DNA from 2 places in the Streptomyces sp. NBC_01497 genome. Region 1 is predicted to be linked to the other one. Evidence: riboswitches for the same ligand, from Rfam matches in the RefSeq annotation. Region 1 holds a riboswitch; the other holds the start of a gene.
What was found. Region 1 has a riboswitch for cobalamin ahead of OG310_RS27070 (cobalamin biosynthesis protein). Riboswitches for the same ligand answer to the same signal wherever they lie in the genome.

Region 1 (4,414 bases):
CCGTACGGCGCAGGTTGATCTCGGCCGGGCTGCCGGCGCCTTCGCATATCACCGCGTCGTAGGTCGCCCGCAGCTCCGCCAGGCACTCCAGCACCGTGCCGAGCAGCGCCTCCTGGCGTCCTCCGTGGTAGCCGCGCGCGCTCAGCTCGCCCACCGGCCGCCCCATCAGCACCACTTGGCTGCTCGACTCGCCACCCGGCTTCAGCAGCACCGGATTCATCAGGGCGGTCGGCTCGACGCCGGCGGCCCGTGCCTGCATCGCCTGCGCGCGGCCGATCTCCGCGCCCTCACGTGTGACGAACGAATTCAGTGACATGTTCTGGCCCTTGAACGGCGCCACCTTCATGCCCTGCCGCGCGAGCCAGCGCACGATGCCGGCCGTCACCACGCTCTTGCCCGCGTCCGAGGTCGTGCCCGCGACCAGCAGACCACCGCCCCGTCCCGAGCCGCCCCGTCCCGAGCCGCCCCGCGCTCCCCGGGCGCCGTCGGGCGCGCCACCGGGCAGACCCGTCACCCCTGTCACCGCCGTACCTCCCCGCTCCGCCACGCCGTCGCCCACCCCGATCGCCGCACGGGTTCCCGCGCGCTTCCCGCCAGCGATCCCCGTATGGCTCCCCATGCCAGCCGCCCCGTCACACACGCCGCGAGTGCGAGCCAGGTCACGCGCCGCGACAGGCGTACCGCCCGCTCGACGTCCGGGACCTCCACTTCGCGCAGCCCCTCGCCCAGCACCGGCCGCTGCTCCACCCGCCCGCCGTAGGCCAGTGTCCCGCCGAGCCGTACGCCCAGCGCGCCCGCGAACGACGCCTCGACCGGGCCCGCGTTGGGACTCGGGTGGCGGCTCGCGTCGCGTCGTACGACCCGCAGCGCACGGCGCGGCGCGCCGCCCGCGAGGACCGCGAGCGCGGCCGTCAGCCGGGCGCCCGGCCATCCGACGGCGTCGTCGAGGCGCGCCGACGCCCAGCCGAACCGCAGGTAGTGGGACGAGCGGTGGCCGACCATCGCGTCCAGCGTGTTCACGGCGCGGAAGCCCACGAGACCCGGGACACCCGCGAGCGCGCCCCACACGAGCGCGCCGACGACCGCGTCGGAGGTGTTCTCGGCGACCGACTCGACGACGGCCCGCGCGAGTTGCCGCTCGTCCAGGGCCTGGGGGTCGCGCCCGCACAGGTGCGGCAGCCGGGTACGCGCCGCCTCGACGTCGCCGGCCGTGAGGGCGGAGCCGATGAGTGCGGCCTCGCGGGCGAGGGAGGTGCCGCCGACGACGGCCCAGGTGGCTGCCGCGCCCAGGGCGAGCGAGGCGGTGCGCCGGTCCCGCAGTGCCCGGGCCGCCAGCGAGGCCGCGCCTGCGGCCGACCCGACGCAGACGGCGGTGAACAGGGCCCCGCGTCCCCGGTCGTCGTGCCACAGCAGCCGCTCCGCGGCGCCGGCGCACCGCCCGAAGGCGGCGACAGGATGGCCGCGGCGCGGATCACCGAGCACGGCGTCGGCGATCAGGCCGAGCCCGGCGGCCGCGCCGAACGCGAAGGTGTCCTTGACGGCTCTGCCACGGGCAGGCATGGGGCAGTGTCCTCACTCAGGGTCCGCGCCCCGGCTCGACGTGAAACACGGCGGCGAGAGTTCCTGGCTCCCGGCGCGCCCCGGGGGCGCTCACCGGTGACAGTGGCGGGACCGCGCCGGATTCGCACCGGCTTCCTCTGTTGCTGCCGCGGTAATGGCCACGGAAGTCCACCACGCCCCACAACGCCCGTCAACCTCACCCTTGACCTGCGGTGGTGCAGTGTGCGAAGAGCCACACCCGGGCCCGGGCGGACACGTCATAAGGGCTCCCGGCGGGCACGCACGCGCCGTGTCCGGGCGGCCCGCCCGCGCGGACCGGCGGCGCCGGGCACTTCGGTACCGGCGCCGCTCCGGCGCCCGTACCCGGCGGGCCCGTGACGCGCCGAAGTCCCTCGCGTGCCCGGGCACGCGAGGGACTTCGGCCGTCCTGCGAGAAGCGCTCAGCCGACGATCAGGAAGATCCCGTACGCGACGGCCGCCGCGCACAGGGCGAAGCAGGCGTACGCGGCGGATGTGACGACCACCGAGCCCTGCTTGGCGAGCCCCACGGTGCCCAGGGCGAACAGGCCCACCAGGGCCACGCTCACCAGCAGGCTGACGCCGAAGACACTGCCGACGGATGCCCAGTCGATGTTCATACGGCCGTGTCCCTGTCCTTGTCCCTGACGGTGGCCCGGTGCACGCACCCGGCCCGATTCGGCTGTCCCTCGCGGGCGAAGGCGGTGATGCGGGCCGCACCCGCCGCCGGGCCGCTCATGCCGCGGCCGACTGCGGAGGCGCGGGCGCGGCGGCGGCCGGCGCGGGCGCGGGGATGGTCGCGCTGAGGTCCCCGTCCTGCTCTCGGGCGCCGGCACCGGATGGCGCGGCCACGGCGGCCCCGGCGGGCTGCGTGGTCATGCCGCTCGCCGTCACGCTCTGCGCGGTGACGGGCCGTCGGCGGGCCGCCAGCCAGATGACCGTGGAGGCGGCCACCAGTACGGCCGCCACCACCGCGATGCCCCAGGCACCCTGCCCGGCGACGAACTCCGCGCCCGCCGCGACCAGCGCGGCGGCCGGCAGCGTCAGGCACCAGGCGATCGCCATCCGCGACGCGGTCGACCAGCGCACCACCCCGCCCTTGCGGCCGAGGCCCGCGCCCATCACGGCGCCCGAGCACACCTGCGTGGTGGAGAGCGAGAAGCCGAGGTGCGAGGAGGCGAGGATCGAGATCGCCGCGCTGGTCTGCGCCGCGAAGCCCTGCTGCGGGCGCAGGTCGGTCAGGCCGGTGCCCATGGTGCGGATGATCCGCCAGCCGCCGATGTACGTGCCGAGGGCGATCGCCAGACCCGAGCAGACGATGACCCAGACCGGCGGATTGGAGCCGGGAGCGATCACGCCGCCGGTGACGAGCGCGAGCGTGATCACTCCCATCGTCTTCTGCGCGTCGTTGGTGCCGTGTGCGAGGGAGACCAGCGCGGCGGAGGCGATCTGCCCCGCGCGGTAGCCCTTCGCGGTGGCCGCGTCGCCCGTGTGCCGCCCGATGCGGAAGGTCAGGCGGGCGGCGACGAGCGCCGCGAGCCCGGCCACCGCCGGGGCGGCGACCGCGGGGAGGAGGACCTTGGTGATCACCACGTCGCCGTTGACCGCCGAGGCGCCCGCGGACATCACGGCCGCGCCGATCAGGCCGCCGAACAGGGCGTGCGACGAACTCGACGGGAGTCCCAGCAGCCAGGTGACGAGGTTCCAGAGGATGGCACCGACCAGGGCCGCGAAGATGACCTGGGTTCTGATGCCCGACTCGTTGACGATCCCGCCGGAGATCGTCTTGGCGACCTCCACCGACAGGAAGGCGCCGACGAGGTTCAGGGCGGCGGACATCGCCACCGCGATCTTGGGGTTGAGCGCACCGGTCGAGATGGTCGTGGCCATCGCGTTGGCGGTGTCGTGGAAGCCGTTCGTGAAATCGAACGCGAGGGCTGTCGCGATCACGACCGCGAGCAGCAGCGTCACATGCTCCATGTACCCAGGCAATCGTTCGACGGGGTGTGTGGCCGAGATGAACGTAGGGAGCGTGGATGAACGCAAGGTGAACTGGGTCGGTATTCGCGGTGTCTCTCCTGACGATTCGCCCCGGACCCCGTCCCCGGAGCCCCCCGTATCACGGAGGACATCCGAGGCGACGTGAGCCCCGTACGCAACCGTGCGCGAGCCCGGGACCGTTCGCGCGCACCCCTTTCTCGCGGCCGGCGCGCGCGCCCTCCCCTCCCGCGCGCCTCGTTCCCGGAGCCCACGACTCCGCCGGGACCGCAGCCCGGATCCCCCTGCCCGCGGCGGACGTGCCCGGGACCGCTCCCGGCCGCCCCCGGCGTGGCGCTGGCACGATCTCCCCATGACAGAGATGACAGAGATGACGGATCAGCAGGCGGACCGGCTCAGGGACGCGCTGACCGGGCCGTGGCTCGACCTCGTCGCCACCGCCCGCAGGACCGCCGCGGAGGGCCTCGTCGTCGGCACCTCGGGCAATGTGTCCGTCCGCGTGGACGACCTCGTCCTCGTCACCCCCAGCGGCGTGGCCTACGACCGGCTCGGCGCGGCGGACACCGTCGCCGTACGCCTGGACGGCACGCGGGTCCTCGGCGCCTTCACCCCCACCAGCGAACTGCCCATGCACCTCGCCGTGTACCGCACCACCGACGCCCAGGCGGTCGTCCACACCCACGCCGTGCACGCCACCGCCGTCTCCACGCTCGTCCCCGAACTGCCGCTCGTGCACTACATGACCGCCGCGCTCGGCGGGCCCGTGCGGGTCGCGCCCTACGAGACGTACGGCAGCGACGCCCTCGCCGAGCGGATGCTCGAAGCGCTGGAGGGCCGG
Region 2 (4,414 bases), 3.8 Mb from region 1:
ACGGCGTCCTGATCGGCGACGGGCGCGAGCGCGGGAACCGGGCCGGGGGCCGTCTGCGGCGGTACGGAAGCGGTGGTGGCGCGGGCCGTGGCCGCGCCCGCGATGCGGGTCGCCGGGCGCGAGCGTAGGTAGTAGGTCGTCTTCAGGCCCTGCCGCCAGGCGTACGCGTACATCGAGCTGAGTTTGCCGATGGTCGGTGTCTCCAGGAACAGGTTCAGCGACTGGGCCTGGTCGAGGTAGGGCGTACGGGCCGCCGCCAGGTCGATCAGCGCCCGCTGCGGCAGCTCCCACGCCGTGCGGTACAGCGCCCGCAGTCCGGCGGGCACCCCCTGGACGCCCGCCACCGAGCCGTTGGCGTCGCGCAGTTCCTGCCGGGTCGCCGCACTCCACAGCCCTAGCCGTTTGAGATCGGCCACCAGGTACGGGTTGACCTGGAGGAACTCGCCCGACAGCGTCTCGCGCTTGAACAGGTTGGAGACTTGCGGCTCGATGCACTCGTAGGCGCCCGCGATCGACGCGATGGTCGCGGTCGGGGCGATCGCGAGCAGCAGCGCGTTGCGCATCCCGGTCGTCGCGACGCGGGCACGCAGCGCCTGCCACCGCTCGGGCCAGTGGTGCGTGGTGGCGTAGTGGTCCGGGTGCAGCACACCGCGCGCCGCGCGGGTCTCCCGCCAGGCGGGCAACGGACCGTCCGCCGCGGCGAGGTCGCAGGACATCTCGTACGCGGTGAGCATGATCCGCTCCGCGATCCGGGTCGACAGTTCCCGGGCCGGGTCCGAGTCGAACGGCAGCCGCAGGGTGAAGAACACGTCCTGCAGGCCCATCACGCCCAGGGCGACCGGCCGCCAGCGGGAGTTGGACCGCCCGGCCTCCTCGGTCGGGTAGAAGTTCCGGTCAACGACGCGGTCGAGGAAGCGCACGGCGACGCGGACGGCCGCGTCGAGACGCACCCAGTCCAGGGCCGTGTCCACCCCGGCGTAAGGGCCGCTCGCGACGAACGCGCCCAGGTTGACCGAGCCGAGGTTGCACACGGCGGTCTCGGAGTCGTCCGTGACTTCGAGGATCTCGGTGCACAGGTTCGAGGAGTGGATGACCCGGCCCGGCTCCGCCGTCTGGTTGGCGGTGCGGTTCGCGGTGTCCTTGAAGGTCAGCCAGCCGTTGCCGGTCTGCGCGAGGGTGCGCATCATCCGGCCGTACAACTCCCGCGCGGGCAGCGACTTGCGGGCGAGACCGGCCTGCTCGGCGGCCAGGTACGCCGCGTCGAAGGCATCGCCCCACAGGTCGGTCAGCTCCGGCACGTCGGACGGCGAGAACAGCGACCAGTCCTCGTCGGCGGCGACCCGGCGCATGAACGCGTCCGGGATCCAGTGCGCCAGGTTCAGGTTGTGGGTGCGGCGGGCCTCCTCACCGGTGTTGTCCCGCAGTTCGAGGAACTCCTCGATGTCGGCGTGCCACGTCTCCAGGTAGACGGCGGCGGCGCCCTTGCGCCGGCCGCCCTGGTTCACGGCGGCGACGGAGGCGTCCAGGGTCCGCAGGAACGGGACGATGCCGTTCGACAGCCCGTTGGTGCCCCGGATCAGCGAACCACGCGCCCGCACCCGCGAGAACGGCAGCCCGATGCCGCCGGAGTGCTTCGAGAGCCGGGCCACCTGGTGGTATCGGGTGTAGATCGAGTCCAGTTCGTCCAGCGGCGAGTCCAGCAGGTAGCACGACGACATCTGCGGGTGGCTGGTGCCGGAGTTGAACAGCGTGGGGGAGGACGGCAGGTACTCCCGGCGCGACATCAGCCGGTACAGCTCCGCGACTTCGGCGAGCGCCGCCTCGGAGGTGTCCCGGGCGAGCCCGGCCGCCACCCGCAGCAGGAAGTGCTGGGGCGTCTCGATCACCCGGCGCGTCGTCGGATGGCGCAGCACGTAGCGCGTGTACACGGTCCGCAGGCCGAAGTACTCGAAACCGTCGTCCGCGTCCGGGTCCACCAACGCGTCCAGCGCCACCCGGTGGGCGGCGACGAACGCGGCGGTACGGTCCCCGATCAGCCCCTCGCGCAGGCCGACCGCGATCGACGCCGAGAACGACACGGCGCCCTCGCCCGCCGCTTCCTCCGTCACGGCGCGCGCCAGCAGCCGGGCCGCGAGGCGGCCGTACGCCGGGTCCTCGGGGATCAGCCCGGCGGCGGCCTCGGTCGCGAGGCCCCGCAGTTCGGCCGAGTCGGCGCGGGCGCTGCGGCCGCGCAGCGCGGCGGCGGCCACCCGCCCGGGCTCGACATCGGGCAGGTCGGCGCTGAGGTCGCCGAGGATCCTCAGCAGTCGCGCTGAGACGGGTTCCGCGGGTGCGATGGTCACGCTGAGAGCTCTCCTCGCTGGGCGGGCCAGGCGAGGCAGGGCGCGGCGACGGGGGCACCGGCCCGGGCAGGGCAGGGCACCACCGCGTCCACCGGCCCGCTCCACGAGACCCGGACGTCCTTGGCGGCCCCGGCACCGCGCCGGGGCGGCTGCCGTCAGGTACTCGGACTTGTGCGGGCGTGCCGGGGCACGCCGCGTACACCGTTGCGGGACAGTTCCGGAGTCACACCGGATTCCCCTGCGGCGGCAGCGGCATGAGCATACATCTGGGGGCGCAGCGCGCAACGACCACTAGATGTTGTGTCGCGTGGCGGTTCGCGTGCCGTGCCGTCGGCCCGCTGGGATATCGTTCGGAGCCGGAGGAGGTGCTTCCCGTGACCGCTCGCGACCCCGGGCCCGGCGCGTCCCGAGCGCTGCCTCGCGGTGCGGATGACGCCCGGGAACGAGCCGCCGGAGGACCGGACACGGGGGAGCGGGTGGGCTCCGCGCGGCGGGTGCGGCCCCTGGACGCGGCGCGTGCGGCCGAGGGTGTGTATGCCGCAACCGGGGTCCGGCTGACGGTCGAGGGGCCCTGCGGCGGCGGGGAGGTCGGGGCCGCGTACGTGCGGTGGCAGGACGGTCACCGGTCCGTGCTCACCTGGCGGCCGGACACCTCCGTGGCCGCTCTGCGCGCCGGACCGCTCGCCGTCTGCGAACTGCTGCGCGGCGACGGATTCCCGTGCCCCGCAACCGAATTGGCGGCCCGGACCGGTAACGCCGCGGTGATCGTCCAGGAGGTGCTGCCCGGCCGTGCCGTGCGGCGGTTCACCCGTACCGCCCTCGACCGGGCGCTCGCACTCAGCGAGTCGATGGCGGGCCGGCTGGCCGGCCGCCCGGACATCCCGCGGGTCGGCCTCCACCTCCAGGACGACGGCCCCGGCTTCTGTCTGCACGGGCCCCTGCGCGAGCACAGCCGGCGAACGGCCGCGCTGGAGCGGCGGGTACGTGCCGTCGCCGCGGGCCCCGGACCCCCGGACGACGCCGTGCACTTCGACTTCCATCCGGGCAACATGCTCGCCGCCCCCGACGGCTCGCTGAGCGGAGTGGTCGACTGGGACGGCGCCGGGCGGGGGGACCGGCGGCTCGACCTCGTCACCCTGCGCTTCGGACTCGAAGGACTGCAGTGCGAACCGGGCGTGGTGGAGCGCCTGGACGCCGTGCTCGACGCGCTGCCTCCCGCAGTCCTGCTGCCCCTGTGGGCCCACATGAGCCTGCGCCTCGCCGACTGGGCCGTCCGGCACCACGGCCCCGCCGACGTCGAGCGGTGGCTGGATCTCGCGCAGACCCGGCTGGGGCCCCTGGCCGTGTCCTGAGGGGCCGGGCCCGGCCGACGCGCTCCGGGCGCCCCGCGCGCCGGGGCCCGCCGGCGGCCCGTTCGGGTCCGCGACGCACGCGCCCGATACGGCAGGCTCGCGTCCCGGGGACCGGTCTAGGAGAACGCCAACGCGTAGACCAGCAGGTCCACTCCCGGGCGCGGCGACCAGTCGCGCGAGGGATCCCGGAGGAACCCGAGCCGCTCGTAGATCCGGTGCGCCGAGGTCATGCGGGCCTCCGTGGACAGCGCGACCCCCCGGTGGCCCGCCTCGCGCGCTCGCGTCAGGCAGGCGCGCACCAGCGCCTCGCCAACCCCGCGCCGGCGGGCCGCCGCCGCGACGACCAGCATCCGGAACTCCGCCTCGTCGGCCCGCGCGACCTCGGCCCAGGGGCCGCCGTCCCCCGCGTACGTCACCGCGCCGAGCAGGGTGCCGTCGGGGTCCGCCGCGACCAGCACCTCCGCCTCCCGCGCCCGTATCTCCACGGACCGCAACTGCTCTCCGTAGGGATTGTCCGGCGCCACCAGGCCCTCCCCGATGTACACGTCCACCGTCATCGCGCCGATGCGCGCGTACTCGCCCGGCTCCGCCCGCCTGATCGTGAAGTCCATGCCGTCCAGTGTGCGGGAGGGGTGTGACAGCGGGCCCGGGTGGGCGGCGGCGAAGAGACGCGGGAGGCCGGGGCGGTCCGGTGCCGGCGGCGCGGAGCCGCATCCACGC

Region 2: it holds a riboswitch for cobalamin, as region 1 does, so the genes downstream of both, OG310_RS11215 (ribonucleoside-diphosphate reductase subunit alpha) here and OG310_RS27070 (cobalamin biosynthesis protein) in region 1, are expected to answer to the same signal.

The regions. Positions count from the first base shown of each region.
Region 1 covers NZ_CP109427.1:6,419,499-6,423,912, forward strand. Annotated here, with positions in the region: gene OG310_RS27065 (cobyric acid synthase) at 1-427, opposite strand, end outside; gene OG310_RS27070 (cobalamin biosynthesis protein) at 520-1,560, opposite strand; cobalamin riboswitch at 1,596-1,748, opposite strand; gene OG310_RS27075 (hypothetical protein) at 2,001-2,198, opposite strand; gene OG310_RS27080 (inorganic phosphate transporter) at 2,314-3,558, opposite strand; gene OG310_RS27085 (class II aldolase/adducin family protein) at 3,938-4,414, shown strand, end outside.
Region 2 covers NZ_CP109427.1:2,646,246-2,650,659, reverse strand. Annotated here, with positions in the region: gene OG310_RS11215 (ribonucleoside-diphosphate reductase subunit alpha) at 1-2,342, opposite strand, end outside; cobalamin riboswitch at 2,480-2,605, opposite strand; gene OG310_RS11210 (phosphotransferase) at 2,717-3,694, shown strand; gene OG310_RS11205 (GNAT family N-acetyltransferase) at 3,811-4,305, opposite strand.